DNA from 4 places in the Bacillus sp. 2175 genome. Region 1 is predicted to be linked to each of the others. Evidence: riboswitches for the same ligand, from Rfam matches in the RefSeq annotation. Region 1 holds a riboswitch; each other region holds the start of a gene.

Region 1 (4,427 bases):
TTCAACCAGAAGGACAATGGAGTATAAAAATACGTGAGTGGTGTTGTGTTTCATGCAATAGCCATCACGATAGAGATTTGAATGCTGCGATAAATTTATCAAGATGGGTAAAATAAATGCTTGATAATAGGAGGTAACGATACTGCCTCGTGTGGAGTGTTATACCCCTCGTCCCTTTGGGGTTGCGAGAACACGATGAAGCACTAACTCGTGTAAATTTGATTGAATTGTATAGATTTAGTTAAGTTTATCGTATCGGAGAGAACAATGAACACATGGACACAAGTTTATGATCCATTCGGAAACATTTGGATTTCGGCAGCGGTCGCACTTATTCCGATTATCTTTTTTTTCTTAGCTTTAGCAGTTTTCCGCATGAAAGGGTATGTGGCAGGATTTATTACAGTTGTACTTACAGTTTTAGTAGCGTTATTCGCTTATAAAATGCCGTTCACGATGGCAATGGCAGCGACCGGATATGGTTTCTTGTACGGATTATGGCCAATTGCTTGGATTATCATTATGTCGGTATTTTTATATAAAATTTCTGTAAAAACAGGTCAATTCGATGTGATTCGTGCATCGGTATTATCGATTACGAATGATCATCGTCTACTCGTTATTTTAATTGGATTTTCATTTGGAGCATTTTTAGAAGGAGCGGCAGGATTTGGGGCACCAGTAGCGATTACAGCAGCACTTCTTGCGGGTCTTGGGTTAAATCCTTTATACGCAGCAGGTCTTTGTTTAATTGCAAATACTGCACCAGTGGCGTTCGGAGCGATGGGAATTCCGATTACAGTTGCTGGACAAGTAACAGGTATTGATCCACATAAAATTGGACAAATGGCTGGGCATCAATTACCGTTCCTATCATTATTTGTTCCATTCTTTATCGTATTTTTAATGGATGGATTTAAAGGGATACGACAAACGTGGCCTGCGTTACTTGTAGCGGGTAGTTCATTTGCGATTACGCAGTTCATTACAGCGACATTTTTAGGGCCAGAACTTCCGGATATTACATCAGCACTTGTAAGTTTAATTAGTTTAGCGCTGTTCTTAAAAGTTTGGCAGCCGAAAGAAATTTATCAATCCGGGCGAGCAAATAGTGAAGTAGCAGTAACAACGACAGCGGCATCGATGCCGAAATTAACGTTTGGAAAAGTAGTGAAAGCATGGTCTCCATTTATCGTATTAACGGTTATGGTAGTCATTTGGAGCCAAAGTTTCTTTAAGGCACTATTTGCTTCAGGAGGGGCTTTAGAAAGTCTTGTATTTAAGTTTGAAATTCCAGGTCTGCATAATTTAGTAATGAAAGCAGAGCCAATTGTAAATAAACCAATGCCTTACGAGGCAATTTTGAAGTTTGATGTATTATCGGCAACTGGAACAGCGATTTTAATTGCTTGTATCATTTCCATGTTTATTTTGAAAATGAATGTAAAAGATGCAGTAGTGACATTTAAAGAAACGTTAAGCGAATTAAAAATGCCAATTCTATCTATCGGATTCGTACTAGGGTTTGCATTTATCGCAAACTATTCTGGTCTATCTTCCACGTTAGCGTTAGCATTAGCCGGAACTGGTGGACTATTCCCGTTCTTCTCACCATTCTTAGGCTGGATTGGCGTATTCCTAACAGGGTCTGATACGTCTGCGAATGCACTGTTCTCAAATTTACAAGCCATTACAGCGCAGCAAGTCGGCGTATCTGAAGTGCTTCTCGTTGCAGCAAATACAACAGGCGGTGTAACAGGGAAAATGATTTCCCCGCAGTCGATTGCGATCGCTTGTGCGGCGGTTGGTCTTGCTGGAAAAGAATCGGATTTGTTCCGTTTTACAGTGAAGCATAGCTTATTCTTCGTAATTATTGTTGGTATTATGACGTATGTGCAGGCGTATTATTTAACGTGGATGATTCCGTAAAGAGCAAAAGAAATAAACTTTTCATTTTTCAGATTATCGTGTATGATGGGAAAGTATTGAAAATTAAATCAGTGATAAACTAGGGGTGCCTAACGTATGCGTAGGCTGAGAGAGAAGCGCGTGAACTTCTTAACCCTTTGGACCTGATCTGGCTCGTACCAGCGTAGGGAAGTTAACGGCTTTACATAATGATGTCTTTATGAGCCAGGTCCTTATTTTTTTATGGACCTGGCTCTTTTTATTTTGGCATGCGCTGGCCATATCTTGTCCTTGTCACGAACAGGGGGGCAACAAAATTTATGAAACAATCTGTTTCAGCTGAGCAAATTGAATTGAAGTCGAGTTTACCAGGGAGTAAGAAAGTATATGTGGATGGACCACGAGAAGGTATGAAAGTGCCGATGCGTGAGATTGAACAAAGCGAAACGAATGGCGTTCCAAATCCACCAATCCGTGTGTATGATACGAGCGGTCCTTATACAGATCCTGCGTATAAGGTCGAGTTGGAAAAAGGAATTCCAACGCCGCGCCACTCTTGGATTATGGGGCGTGGTGATGTAGAAGCATACGAAGGGCGTGAAGTGAAACCAGAGGATGACGGTGTGAGAGTAGCTTCGAAACATACACCTGTTTTCCCGCAAATGGATCGCCAGCCACTTAGAGCAAAGCAAGGTGCAAATGTTACGCAAATGCACTATGCACGTAATGGCATTATTACGTCTGAGATGGAATACGTTGCGATTCGTGAAGGGGTAGAGCCGGAGTTTGTTCGTAAGGAAATCGCAGAAGGCCGCGCTATTTTACCAGCGAATATTAATCATCCAGAAGCTGAACCGATGATCATCGGGCGTAATTTTCATGTGAAGGTAAACGCGAATATCGGAAACTCAGCTGTATCTTCTTCGATTGCAGAAGAAGTAGAGAAGATGACATGGGCAACGCGCTGGGGTGCGGATACGATTATGGATTTATCTACAGGTAAAAATATTCATACGACGCGTGAGTGGATTATTCGTAACGCGCCTGTACCAGTTGGAACTGTACCGATCTATCAAGCGCTGGAAAAAGTAAACGGAATTGCAGAAGATTTAACGTGGGAAGTATATCGTGATACGTTAATTGAGCAGGCGGAGCAAGGCGTAGATTACTTTACAATTCACGCTGGTGTATTACTTCGTTACATTCCAATTACTGCAAAGCGTACGACAGGTATCGTTTCGCGCGGTGGTTCGATTATGGCACAGTGGTGTTTATTCCATCATAAAGAAAACTTCCTATACACTCATTTTGAAGAGATTTGTGAAATTATGAAGCAGTATGATGTTTCGTTCTCTCTTGGAGATGGATTACGCCCAGGTTCAATTGCAGATGCAAATGACGAAGCACAGTTTTCTGAGCTTGAAACACTTGGTGAATTAACCAAAATTGCTTGGAAACATGATGTGCAAGTTATGATTGAAGGACCTGGACACGTACCGATGCACTTAATTAAAGAGAATATGGAGAAAGAGCTTGATATTTGTCAGGGCGCGCCGTTTTACACACTTGGGCCGCTAACGACAGATATTGCACCAGGTTATGACCATATTACATCTGCAATTGGAGCTGCTATGATTGGCTGGTTTGGAACAGCGATGCTTTGTTATGTAACGCCGAAAGAACATTTAGGTTTGCCAAACAAAGATGATGTACGCACGGGTGTTATTACGTACAAAATTGCAGCGCATGCGGCTGATCTTGCGAAAGGACATAAAACGGCTCATCAGCGTGATGATGCACTTTCAAAAGCACGCTTCGAATTCCGTTGGCGCGATCAATTTAATTTATCTTTAGATCCTGAACGTGCGATGGAATATCATGATGAAACGTTGCCTGCAGAAGGGGCAAAGACAGCTCACTTCTGTTCAATGTGTGGACCGAAGTTTTGTAGTATGAGAATTTCACATGATATTCGTGAATATGCAAAAGAAAATGATTTAGAAACGAAAGAAGCAATTGAAAAAGGAATGAAAGAGAAAGCAGAAGAATTTAAAGAAGCTGGTAGTCATTTATATCAATAACATGTTACACCTCTTTACTTGATTGATCACACTGTAGTACCTAACTTTATTATAGAAGAAGCCCCATTTGCTAAGACGGTAGCAAATGGGGCTTCTGTTGTTTATAAGGCAAAGAAGAGATGTACCCAGTAGAATAAGAGAAATAGTGTGACGACTGTTGTGAGCGGGATAACGATAAGGGATACACTTAAATAGTCTTTCCATTTTACTTTAATTTTGTTTTGTTTCAGAATATACATCCAAATGAGTGAAGCTAGCGTACCAATTGGTAGTAATAGTGAACCGATGTCACTACCAATGATGTTTGCAAGATAGATAGTTTTTAATGTGACTGGATCTAGTCCCATTTCTGTTAATGTGATTGTACCAATCATAAGGGCAGGATGGTTATTGAAGACGTTAGAGAGGATGGATACAAGTCCGCCCATCGCAAAGCTA
Region 2 (4,427 bases), 2.1 Mb from region 1:
TAAGTTCAATACGTACACCAACAAAGTATGACTTATCACTAGATGATGCACCTTGTTCATATACCTATTTTTACTATGGGCTCATTTTTATAAAGTGAAACTTTAATCAGTGGGGTTTTGTTCATCCCCTACCTAACTTCTTTGCTTCCGCTGAATTTTGAGGTGGGGGGCTTACTGCCCGGCAAATAGCGGGATAAATAAAAATTAAAAAATATGAATTCTAGCGTCATATCTTCATACTTACTAAGTTCAATTAATTTCTCAACAATTATGATGCCATATCCTATATATTTCCGTCTGCTGCTTAGATTTTTCTGTACTGTAAATGGCTTTCGCTATAACACCTCCAAGTGACCGGTTTCTATGACGGTTAAGAAATTCCAACAAAAAAAAGCCCTAATTAGGGCTTTTCATTCTATTTCTCCAGCAAATCTCTATATGAAATTGCTAATTGAAAAAAGACACATTTAGATTGATGCGTCTTTTTTTGATGCCTCTTTTGTGAAATCATATAAAGCAATTGCGCCTAAAAGAACAAGTATCCCTTGAGGAACATCTAGCAAAATAGTTTTCCAAATTTCTGGAATTACCCATTTAATATCTGCTGCTGTTTCAAGATATGTTTGGAAATAGCTGATTGTAAAATTAATTATCCCTAAAAATACAAACAACGATAAACCAAATCGAATTAATTTCTTATTTGTAAACATATAACACCTCTCAAAATTCATTGGTTATTCCTGCTTTTGCTTCTTTATATTTCCATATCTCTATATCTAATTTTAACACATAAAGAACTCAAAAAAATACGATATGCATATTTGCATATCGTATTAACAACACTCCATGATAATTTAGAAATTCCTGCAAAGAAAAAACAACTCCGTTACAGCTAACAGCTCGGGTTTCTTTTCTTATTTAACTTCATACCACCAACATTTACGTTCTTTGATTGTAAAATAAATGTGACAGAAGTTTATCCAGTTAATGCGTAGACAAGTAAATGAGCTAAATTATCGATATTCTATTTCGCCATTTCCGTAGCACTAATGACTTTACGCAAATTTGACAAGAAAAAATATATAGCTAGGTATGATCCATACCTAGCTATAACATTACTTCTATTCTTTATCCAATTACGTCTTTTACGTCTGTATCCACTGGCCACTTTTCTAATGTATAAGCCATTTCCCAAAATGAATATTCATATTGACTGCTAATAATAAAATGCTGTTTCATACGTTTGCGATCTGCCTCTGTTACTTTTTCAGCGATAGTATCTAAACGTGTAATTTGTTCTTCAACTAGCGTACGGAACCAATCAGATCCATAAGCAGAAATCCATTCGTTATAAATTGGCTCTTCCGGCTGGCACTCTTTTAAGCGTTCGCCAATTTCATAATACAACCAATAGCAAGGTAAAATTGCTGCAATGATATCTCCTAAATGCCCTTCATACCCAGCACGATACATATGTGAAGTATACGCATATGCAGTTGGCGCAGGAATAAAATTATCTTTTTCTTCTTTTGTTATCCCTAATTTCTTCGCAAAATTCTCATGTAAAGATAACTCTGCCTCATATGTATTTTGAGCATGATGTGCCATACGAGCTGTCGTCTCTAATTCAAGAGCTTTCGCAGCTCCTAAAGTTTGTACTCTAGCAAAATGGCTCAAATAATATGAATCTTGAAGCACATAATAACGAAAACTAGCTAAATCTAACGTTCCTTCACCAAGTTTTTTTACAAAAGGATGGTTAAAACTCGCTTCCCAAATTGAATCTACTTCTTTACGTAACGATTGTGAAAAAGTCATTTAAATCCCTCCAATAATGTATAAAATATAAGTATTTATCCACAATTATTAAAGCTGTAAAATAAAAAAACTTTCTTTACAGGCGTAAAGAAAGTGAAATCGACAGTATTTATTTACTCATTAAATAGCAACGTCTTTCCCACTTCCCTACGCTGGCATTAACCAGATCAGGTACTAAGAGTCTCAAAATCACATTTGATCTCAGCCTATAAAAGGCCCCCCTAGTGGATAAATATTTTGTTTTTATAATGTATTCATCATAGCATACTTCGTGAAACTGTCAAAAAATTAGTTATATAATTCCCTTAAAACCCTTCTTCTTTTCTAACTTTTAATGATGTTTCAATAATCATATCTAATAGTTCGCTATAACTAATTCCCGCCGCTTCTGCACTTTTTGGCAATAAACTTGATTGTGTCATCCCTGGTAATGTATTAATTTCCATTACATATGGAATTCCGTCCTTCACCATCATATCAACTCTTGCATAAACACTACATTTTAATGCTTTATAACAAGCAAGTGACGCTTTATTTACACGTTCATTAATTTCTACTGGAAGTTCGATGACTTCCTCAACTGTACTAGTATCATCATATTTTGCATTGTAGTCAAAGAACTCGGCTGCATGTCGAATTGAAACTATAGGTAACTGTTTTCCATCCAGAATTGAACATGTAATTTCATCACCTTTTATATACTTCTCAATTACTACTTCAGAATCCCATTCGAATACAGTTTCTAGCATTGAGATCAATTCATTTTTATTATAAACGATTTTCACTCCGACACTCGATCCGCCAGAGTTTGGTTTTACTACTAATGGAAATCCTAACTTATCTAACTCATCAAGATTTAGATCCTCCATTTTTGTAAGTTCAATCCAATCTGGTGTTTCTACACCTTCATAACGTAAAATCTTTTTCGAAATATTTTTATCCATACATATACTGCTAGATAACATATTACTTCCGCTATAAGGAATCCCTAAACTCTCCAGTGTTCCTTGAACTGTCCCATCTTCTCCGTATTTTCCGTGTAACGCGAGCAACGCAAAGTCAATGTCTTTCGCTTTTTCAATTAAATCCACTTTTTCATTTAATGTAATTGGAACTATTTCATACTTATTTTTATCTAAATGAGCAATCATTTCATTCCCCGTCATAATTGAAACTTGTTTTTCAGACGATACCCCGCCCATAATAACACCGATTTTCATTTTCTCAACTCCAAATTTCATTTTTTAATGTATCACCAATTATTTTAATTCCCCGAACTATTTCTTCTTCTTTCAAGCGCGAAAACCCTAATCGGAAAGTGTTCGCTCCTTCTCCATCAGAGTAAAAAACATCTCCAGGTGAAAACGTAACGCCTTTCTCATAACACTTTTGTAAAAGTGTGCGGGCATTCATATGCTCTTCTAGTTCTATAAATAAATGAAGTCCACCATCTCCAGTCATTCTTTTGAAATGAATGTACTGGTTACATGCCCCGACAGCTAACTCATATTTTTTCTTATAAACAGATCTTGCCTTTTTTAAATATTTCTCAAAATATCCCTCATGTAAATATTGAAACAGAACAGCTTGATCTAGCGTAGATGTGTGAATCGTTCTTGCTCTTTTTACGCTTTCTAAATAATGAATCAGCTCTTTATCTGCAATAATCCAGCCTACACGTAAACCAGGGAAAAGTACCTTTGAAAAGCTACTAATATAAATGACATTATTGCCAGCTCCCGCAAAAGTTAATAATGGAGCTAAATGTGAACCTGAATAACGTAATTCTTCATTAAATCCGTCCTCTATAATAGGAACGTTGTATTTTGAGAATAACCTCATCAATTCCGTTCTTTTCTCTGAACTCGTAACAATACCGGTTGGATTATGATAAGAAGGAATTAAATAAGCAAAATCAAAATCTTTTTCACGCAAGCTTTTTTCAACTTTATTCGTATCAATACCATCCTCATTCATATCAATCCCATGAACTTCAAGTCCATGTAAACGGAACAGCTTTAGTGCAGCGTGGTGAGTTGGATTCTCACAAATGACACGACCAGATTTTTTTGATAAAGAAGAGAGTACAATATCCAATCCTTCTGTAAATCCATTTGTAATTAGAATATCTTTATTCGAAATGTCTACACCTTTCATTTCCATGTAATGAAGTAAATAATTCATTAACGGTCTATATCCCTTTGCATATCCGTAGTTCAATACGATGTCTCCTTCAATGGACATACGAGTAAGAAAAGCTCTTTTGAAATTTTCAACATCAAATAGCTTCTCATCCGGGGCTATACTATTAAAGACAATCATTCCCTTTTCCCAACGAACACCATGTTTCATTAAATCTAATTCATCCGCTAATGCGGTCACTGTATTAAGTTTATTTTTCCAATCTATTTCAACAGACGAAGTGTTAGATATATCCACCTTCGCAACAAAGTTCCCTTTTCCTTTAACTGCATAAATGAGTCCTTCTTGTTCTAAATCTGCATAAGCAGCGAGTACAGTGTTTCTACTCACACTTAGTAATTCACTTAGTTCCCTTGTTGATGGGATTTTTTGATCCCCGAGCAAATGCCCTTTCATAATCATCTTCT
Region 3 (4,427 bases), 800 kb from region 1:
CTTATTCTGTACTTCCTGTTATCGCTGAAGTCTCTCGCGAATCCGGAATTAGACCAGAACGACCAATGTCAATTGCCGTAATTGCTTCCCAACAAGCAATTACAGCTAGTCCTATATCAGCTGCAACAGTTGCACTTTTAGCAATGTTAGCTGACTATAAAATCACCTTATTAGATATTTTAAAAGTAAGTATCCCTTCTACTTTCATCGCTTGTATGATAGCTGCATTTGTTGCTAGTAAGATGGGAAAAGAATTAAATGAAGACCCTGAATACTTAAAACGATTAAAAGAAGGATTAATTCCTAAGCTTGAAGAGAAAAAAGAATTTGTAGGTGTAAAGGGCGCAAAATTATCAGTTATCCTTTTCCTTGTAGGAACCTTCCTTGTTGTACTTCTTGGTTCATTTGAAGCACTTCGTCCAGGATGGATAGTTGATGGGAAGTTAGCCCGTCTTTCCATGCCGAACACAATTGAGATGGTTATGTTAACTATCGCGGCTCTTATTATTATTTTCTGTAAACCAAATGTAGAAAGCATTGTATCTGGTAACGTCTTTAAAGCAGGAGCAACAGCAGTTGTTGCTATTTTCGGTATCGCTTGGATGGGAGATACTTTCTTTAATGGAAACTTAAATATGATTCAAGGATCGATTCAGCATTTAGTAACAAGTGCACCTTGGCTATTTGCTATCGCACTATTCATTCTATCTATTTTACTGTACAGCCAAGCAGCAACAGTTCGTGCCTTAATGCCACTTGGACTATCTCTTGGTATTCCACCAGCGCTACTGATTGCGATGTTCCCTGCAGTAAATGGATATTTCTTCATTCCAAACTATGGAACAATCGTTGCTGCCATTAACTTTGACCGTACTGGTACAACAGGTATCGGTAAATACGTATTAAATCATAGTTTTATGATTCCGGGCCTAATTGCAACATTTACTTCTATCGGCATTGGAATGCTCTTAATTTCAATTATGTTTTAAAGAAAAAGCACAAACCTTTATTTAAAAAGGTTTGTGCTTTTTTAATCAAATATTTGTTTAAATTTTGGGCAGTCTATTTCTTCATGTAGCACTTAAAATACTACACTTCCTTCCCTACAAACTTCTCTTTACTTCTTCAACTAATTTTCTCGTACTTTCATACGCAGATTCCGCTAAACTAATTGCTGAAATAACTGAAACACCGTCCGCACCCGCCTCTATAACTGCCGCTGTATTTTCAATTGTAATCCCACCAATACCAACGATTGGCACTGTAATTCCTTGTTCTCTAAAATAAGCTAATCCTTTCGTTCCTTGAACCGCTTTCGTATCTTTTTTCGTACTCGTTGGGAAAATAGGACCAACACCTAAATAATCCGCTCCATTTTCGATTGCAAAACGTGCTTCTTCAATTGTATGAGCAGATACGCCGATAATTTTATCTCCCATTTTTTCACGAACAGATGTAATTCCTTCATCATCTTGTCCAACATGAACACCATCTGCATCTAATTCAATGGCTAATTCTACATCATCATTTACAATGAAAGGAACACTATATTCCTTACAAAGCGTCTGCAATTCTTTTGCAAAGCGCACTCTATCTTCTCCGATTAAAGAACCTTCCCCCTTCTCGCGAAACTGAAAAAGTGTCACTCCACCATCTAACGCTTCTTTCAATACAGCTAAAGGATCCCTCGTGCAGTTATTACTTCCCATAATAAAATACACTTGCAATAGCTTAGACATTTTATCTATTTCAATGCGTGCCATTTCTTTCACTCCCTCTTACTCTAACTCCACAATCTTCCCATACTTCTCAATATCACCTGAAGTTGTATTCGCTAATTGATTTAAAAATTCAATTTGGAAACTACCAGGCCCTTTTTCTACCGCCTTAGCAGCTGCCAGTTCCGAAGCTACACCATAAAACGTTAATGCGGCTACTGCTGCTTTAACATAATCTTTTTCCACTGCTACAAATGCTCCTATTACAGAAGTTAGTAAACAACCTGTTCCCGTAACTTTCGTTAAAATAGGGTGACCATTTCGAATAACAATAGTTCTCTCTCCATCTGTAACAACATCTTCTTTTCCAGTAATGACCGCAACTGTATTTAGTTCATCTGCTGCCTGCCTTGCAATACTTACAATATTGCCATTTCCAGTACCAGCGTCTACCCCTTTAATTTCCCATTTCTCATTAATAACATTTGCTATTTCAGCTGCATTTCCGCGGATAATTGCTAAATCGATTTCAGCCGGAATATGTCTCGCAACTTCTGTTCGATATGAAGTTGCTCCTGCACCAACTGGATCAAATAGTACTGGCACATTGTTCGCATTTGCTGATTTACCCGCAAGTAACATCGCTTCTACTTCTTCAGGACGAAGTGTCCCCATATTTAATACTAACGCTCCAGCAATGCTAGCCATTTCTGCTACTTCTTCTTTTGCATACGCCATTACAGGCGATGCCCCAAGTGCCAACAAACCGTTAGCAGTAAAATTTGTTACAACAACATTTGTAATATTATGAACGAGCGGATTAGATTCTCTCACCAAATCCACTACTTTACTAATTTCTTTCATATTCATCCTTTTCATCTCCTAACTATAATGATGGGAGATACACAAAAAGACACTTTGCGCGTACGCAAAGTGCCTGAACATGTGCTTTTACACTCTCCCTACGCTGGCATTATCCAACAGGTTCAAATGGTCAATGACGGACTAGTAGTCATACTCTCAGTTTGTATCCACAAACTCCCATGTGCTTATTATTCATCTACTTCAAAGTCTACTCTTATTCTAGTAAAATAACAAGTTCTTTACTTTTCTATTTAATATAGAAGCAACCTATATAACAATAAACATAATCAAGTGAAACTTTAATCAGTGAGTGTTTTGTTCATCCCACTAAAAACCGATCAAATATGGAGCGAAACTGAATCTCAAGAAGATGTATGCTATATTTAACTTATGGAAATTTGAAAGGATGTTTTTAATATGTCAAAAAGCGTTGTAATCGCTGAAAAACCTTCCGTTGCACGAGATATTGCTCGTGTACTGAAGTGTGATAAAAAAGGAAACGGCTATCTTGAGGGTAGTAAATATATTGTAACTTGGGCTTTAGGTCATCTCGTTACATTAGCAGATCCAGAAAGTTATGATGTGAAATATAAAAAGTGGAATTTAGAAGATTTACCGATGCTACCTGAGCGTTTGAAATTAACGGTTATTAAACAAACTGGTAAACAATTTAATGCTGTAAAAAGTCAGCTACTTAGAAAAGATGTAAATGAAATTATTGTAGCAACAGACGCTGGACGTGAAGGGGAATTAGTCGCACGCTGGATTATCGATAAAGTTAAGCTAAATAAACCAATCAAACGTTTATGGATTTCTTCTGTAACCGATAAAGCAATTAAAGATGGTTTTGCAAATTTAAAACCAGGTAAAGCCTATGACAATTTATACGCTTCAGCAGTTGCACGTTCAGAAGCTGACTGGTATATCGGTCTTAATGCAACTCGTGCTTTAACGACTCGCTTTAATGCCCAGTTAAATTGCGGCCGTGTACAAACCCCTACTGTTGCTATGATTGCTAGTCGTGAGGATGAAATAAAGAACTTCAAAGCTCAAACTTACTACGGCATCGAAGCTCAAACAATGGAGAAGCTCAAACTTACTTGGCAAGATGCAAATGGCAATAGCCGTAGTTTTAATAAAGAAAAAATCGATGGTATTGTAAAAAGTTTAGATAAACAAAATGCTACTGTTGTGGAAATTGATAAGAAACAGAAGAAGTCATTCTCTCCTGGTCTTTACGATTTAACTGAATTGCAACGTGATGCAAATAAAAAGTTCGGTTACTCTGCTAAAGAAACATTAAATATTATGCAAAAATTGTATGAACAGCATAAAGTACTAACGTACCCTCGTACAGATTCACGCTACATTTCATCTGATATCGTTGGAACACTTCCAGAACGTCTAAAAGCATGTGGTGTTGGAGAATACCGTCCCTTCGCACATAAAGTATTACAAAAGCCTATCAAACCTAACAAATCATTTGTTGATGATAGTAAAGTAAGCGATCATCATGCGATTATTCCAACAGAAGGATACGTTAACTTCGCAGCATTCACAGATAAAGAACGCAAAATTTATGATTTAGTTGTAAAACGTTTCTTAGCTGTTTTATTCCCAGCATTCGAATACGAACAACTAACGTTACGCACAAAGGTCGGCAATGAAACATTCATTGCACGCGGAAAAACGATTTTACATGCTGGTTGGAAGGAAGTATACGAAAATCGATTTGAAGACGATGATGTAACTGATGACGTAAAAGAGCAGATTCTACCTCACATTGAAAAGGGCGATACATTAACTGTAAAGTTACTTATGCAAACATCAGGTCAAACGAAAGCA
Region 4 (4,427 bases), 450 kb from region 1:
CTAACATATCAGATAAAGGTGTACCAATCCACGTAAACGTAACCTGAAAAATAAAAAACATAACTGCTAAAAAGATTGGAAGTCCTAAAATTTTATGTGTAATTAATCTATCAATTTTTTCTGAAAAAGGAATTTTTCCTTCTTTCTCATGCTTCATAACATTTGTTTTTAACTTTTCAATATACGCTTCACGAGTTTTGTAAATGTGCTCTTCTAACGTACAATCAAGTTTTCCTTCTAAGCGAGATCGAATGGCTATGAGTTCCTTATAAATTGGTAATGCTTTCATTTCTTTTTCTACTACTTCGTTATTGCTTAAAAATTGAAGTGCTAACCATCTCGGATGCTCGTAATTCACTGTCTCTAAAAGAGCAATTACTTCTCCAATTCCTTCATCCATTTGTACACCATATGAAATAAGGAATGGCTTTTTCTCTTTTTTGTCATTTTCTTTAAGAGTCGTAAGCAGTTCTTCACAGCCTTTTCCACTCCTTGCAACAACAGGAACGACTGTTACACCTAATAGTTCTGATAATCGTTTTACATCAATGACAATTCCTCTTTGCTTCGCCACATCAACCATGTTTAAACCAATTGAGACTGGCTTACCAAATTCAAGTAACTGCAACGTTAAATGCATATTTCTTTCAAACTGCGAGGAATCTACGATATTTAACATATGATTAAATTCTTCTGTTAATAGAAAGTTTGTTACAACACCTTCATCACGTGAAACTGGATTTAAATCATAAACACCTGGTAAATCAATTAATGTTCCTTGTCTATCTTTTAATTTACCAACCTTCTTTTCTACTGTTACACCGCTCCAGTTTCCTACATACTCATAAGAACCAGTAAGTGCATTAAATAATGATGTCTTCCCTGTATTCGGATTCCCTAGCAAAGCTACCTTATTCACGCTAATTCCACCTTTATCATTTTCGCGTCACAATGACGAATACTAATTAACTGTCCACGACACTCCAATGTACAAGGACCTTTAAACATCGCTTTCTGTTTCAGGCGAAGTTCGCTTCCTTCAGCAAGACCGAAAGCAGCTAGTCTACGCTTTAATAGCTGATCTAAAGACTGAATACTTTTTACTAACACTTTCTCTCCAATTTTAATATCTACTAAACTCATAACCTTCCCCCTCAGAAGAGAATGATAATTATTTTCAAAAAAATTATACCACACCCAATTTCTCTTGTACTATACCCTTTTGCTTCATATTTATTAACATTTCGCTACAATTCTATTTCAATTATTGTCATACTGTATTCGTTTGCCATTCTCATCCATTTCGCTTACAATAAACAATAGCAAATAAAGAATCTCGTTATCACTGGGGGAGCCATGCCGCTGAGAGGGAACACTTCGTTCCGACCCTTCGAACCTGTTAGTTAATGCTAACGCAGGGATTGTGCAAACGTCCGAAATACATACCTCATTTTTATTTACGTATTTCGTATCCTCCTATGATATCTATTCTTTTTTGTACAACTTGGATTTAGGGGGAGACAACATGCGTAACACTAATTTACAAGCGATGATCGAATCTGCTATTCTTGCAGCCTTCGCCATGATTATCGATATTTTACCATTATCACTTAAACTTCCAACAGGCGGTTCTATCTCATTCGCTATGATTCCTATTTTTATTATCGCTTACCGCTGGGGCTTTAAATCAGCTTTCTTAGGTGGTTTAGTTTGGGGACTATTACAAATAGTCGTGGGGGATGCTTATATTTTAACACCTGTTCAAGCATTCATTGAGTACTTCATTGCCTTTGCTTTTATCGGATTTGCTGGCTTATTCTATCGTCCAATTCAAAAAGCACTTTTAACGTCTAATGAAAATAGTGAAGAACATTCAAGTTTAGGTAGTCGCAATGAAAAACCTTCAGCAAAACAAAACCATGGTAAGAAAATCCTTGTTTACATTATCCTTGCTACATTTGTCGGTAGCTTTGCTCGCTATTTCTGTCACTTTATTGCCGGTATTATTTTCTGGGGACAATATGCGCCGAAAGGTCAATCAGCTGTGTTATATTCATTAATCGTAAATGGAAGTACAATGCTTGGTTCTTTTATTTTATGTACAGTTTTACTTATATTTTTATTCCTCACTTCCCCACGCTTATTCAAAAGCATCAGTGCTTATCAAATGAATACACAAAAAAAGGGCGCTTAATGAGCGCTCTTTTTTCATATCGTAATATTAATTAAAAATACAATAAATGCGCAAAAGAAAATAAATACCATTATACTTAGCCAATTGCTATGCACGGTTCATCGACTCCTTACATAACCTCATTTTCTAACCAGATTATATCGCTTAAAAATAAAGATTAGGTAAAGATAATATGAAAATAAATTAAAAAAAGCGTAGCATGCATTATCTACGCTTTTTTCGGTAAGTAAAAGTAAAATAATACACCGTCTTCTGTATTTTTCACTCCATATTCAGCATCGTGTAATTCTAAAATATTTTTAGAAATAGCAAGCCCCAGTCCCGTCCCACCTTGTGAACGCTGACGAGCTGTATCCACGCGATAAAAACGATCCCAAATTTTATCTAATTGTTCTTCTTCAATGTGAGTACCTTTATTTTCAATACAAACTTTTATACGATCCTTCTCATCTATTGCAGAAATAATAATATCTTCTTTATTTGGTGTATAACGTATGGCATTCGTAATGAAGTTAACGATGACTTGTTCAATCCGGCCTTGATTTGCAATCACTTCAAATGAATGTATATTTTTATGAACATGAAGTTCTTTTTTCTCTATTTCCACAGATAGATGTTCACATATATCTTCAATTACTGTATCAATATAAAACGCAGACTTTTTCATTTTATATGTACCAGATTCAAATTTAGCTAGCTCAAGCATATCCAAAATTAAAGTATCCATTTTGTCTACTTCTCTCTCCATCGCTTGAAAATAATACTCTTTTTTATGCTCAGCTACCCCGTCTTTTAAAATGGAAATACAACTTTTCATAATACTTAGCGGTGTTTTTAATTCATGCGAAACACCAGAAATGAATTCTTTCCGTGTATTTTCTAACTTTCTTTCCTTTTCAATATCTTCTTCTAACTGTCCAATATGTGAATGGAGTTTATTTGATAGCACATTAATATTTTTCGACAAATCTCCAATTTCATCTTTTGAAGTAATCGGTATTTTTTCTGTAAAATCTAATTGTGCTATTTTCTTCGTCGTATCATTTATTTTTAATAACGGTTTGGCAATTTGTTTTGAGTAATAGAACGAAGCTAACAAAATAAGAACGACTACAAATGCAATGATATAGATGTAATAATCTTGCACCATTTGTACAGCTTCATCTACGGGCTGTAAAGAAGCCATCGCATAAATATATGTTACTGATCCGTCTTTTTCTATTGGCTTGATTAATAATTTATATTTAATATCATTTTTTTCATAGTCCATTGTTTGTGTTGTATATTGTATGGGCTTGCTCTCTTTTAATAATAAATTAGTTTGAAATTCTTTTATGCTATCTAAGAAGATGCCATTTTTATAAATTGGATTCACAGGACCTTTTACATCTGGTAACTGTACTTTTGTAACACGTCCTCCTATGTAAACGCCTAATTCCTGAGCAGCTTGCTCCTGAACAGCTGGTTTCTTTTCCTTAACAAGTTGTTCCTCAACTGCTCTCTTTTTCTCCTCATTTAATTTGCTCATTTTCTCATTAAATGCTTTTTCTAACGGTTTATTAGATCCACTTAAATTCTGCTTAGATAAAGAAAAAGAGAATGGAATAAAACTATCTTCTTTTCTCACTCCAGAAAAATAAATTTCTTGCCCTAAAAACTGCTCTGATAATTTATTATCAATTTCCTCTATATTGACGAGATTACCTAAGGGAATTTTAAATATTTGTTGTCCAAAGCTCTTTTGTTGCCTACGATCTATCGTTACTTCAAAATAAAAATCATCTGCATGTTTTAAATTCCCGTTCTTATCTAATGTCGTAATCCACGTATTATTTTCTCTTAAAAAGTCTTGCTCTAGTTTCTGAATTTCTTCTGCATTTCCTGCATAATTTAAATAATTCTTCTCAAAAGAATTTAAATTCACTTTAATATCTTCCACTTTTCGATTCGCATAATATTGTTTAAAAAATATCGTTTGTCCAATAAATATCGTCGCTAAAATCAACATACATAATGCTGTTGTAAGAGTAAATAATTTTAGTACAATTCCTTTCTTCATACATTCCCCTCAAATTTATAACCAGTTCGTACTACAGTTGTAATATACTTTGCTTTCTCTCCTAATTTATTTCTTAAATTACGAATATGGCTATTCACCGTTCGATCATCGCCAGCAAATTCATATCCCCAAATTCTTGAAATGAGTTGCTCTCGCGTTAAAACGATTCCTTGA

The links. A riboswitch is a leader RNA that binds a small molecule or an ion and turns the genes downstream of it on or off. The one in region 1 is predicted to bind thiamine pyrophosphate.
Region 2: it holds a riboswitch for thiamine pyrophosphate, as region 1 does, so the genes downstream of both, tenA (thiaminase II) here and thiC (phosphomethylpyrimidine synthase ThiC) in region 1, are expected to answer to the same signal.
Region 3: it holds a riboswitch for thiamine pyrophosphate, as region 1 does, so the genes downstream of both, thiM (hydroxyethylthiazole kinase) here and thiC (phosphomethylpyrimidine synthase ThiC) in region 1, are expected to answer to the same signal.
Region 4: it holds a riboswitch for thiamine pyrophosphate, as region 1 does, so the genes downstream of both, thiT (energy-coupled thiamine transporter ThiT) here and thiC (phosphomethylpyrimidine synthase ThiC) in region 1, are expected to answer to the same signal.

What each region holds. Positions count from the first base shown of each region.
Region 1 is NZ_CM173819.1:4,979,364-4,983,790, reverse strand. It holds gene ACXKY9_RS26075 (RNA-guided endonuclease InsQ/TnpB family protein) at 1-116, shown strand, start outside; gene lldP (L-lactate permease) at 268-1,929, shown strand; TPP riboswitch at 2,001-2,116, shown strand; gene thiC (phosphomethylpyrimidine synthase ThiC) at 2,229-3,989, shown strand; gene ACXKY9_RS26060 (arsenic transporter) at 4,091-4,427, opposite strand, start outside.
Region 2 is NZ_CM173819.1:2,885,624-2,890,050, forward strand. It holds gene ACXKY9_RS15055 (DUF3937 family protein) at 468-731, opposite strand; gene tenA (thiaminase II) at 1,129-1,818, opposite strand; TPP riboswitch at 1,946-2,051, opposite strand; gene ACXKY9_RS15065 (D-alanine--D-alanine ligase) at 2,124-3,038, opposite strand; gene pdxR (MocR-like pyridoxine biosynthesis transcription factor PdxR) at 3,043-4,427, opposite strand, start outside.
Region 3 is NZ_CM173819.1:514,434-518,860, reverse strand. It holds gene ACXKY9_RS02895 (anaerobic C4-dicarboxylate transporter family protein) at 1-989, shown strand, start outside; gene thiE (thiamine phosphate synthase) at 1,104-1,763, opposite strand; gene thiM (hydroxyethylthiazole kinase) at 1,779-2,588, opposite strand; TPP riboswitch at 2,661-2,773, opposite strand; gene topB (DNA topoisomerase III) at 3,000-4,427, shown strand, end outside.
Region 4 is NZ_CM173819.1:4,528,947-4,533,373, forward strand. It holds gene feoB (ferrous iron transport protein B) at 1-919, opposite strand, end outside; gene ACXKY9_RS23530 (FeoA family protein) at 916-1,143, opposite strand; TPP riboswitch at 1,338-1,439, shown strand; gene thiT (energy-coupled thiamine transporter ThiT) at 1,526-2,194, shown strand; gene ACXKY9_RS23540 (sensor histidine kinase) at 2,403-4,253, opposite strand; gene ACXKY9_RS23545 (response regulator transcription factor) at 4,250-4,427, opposite strand, start outside.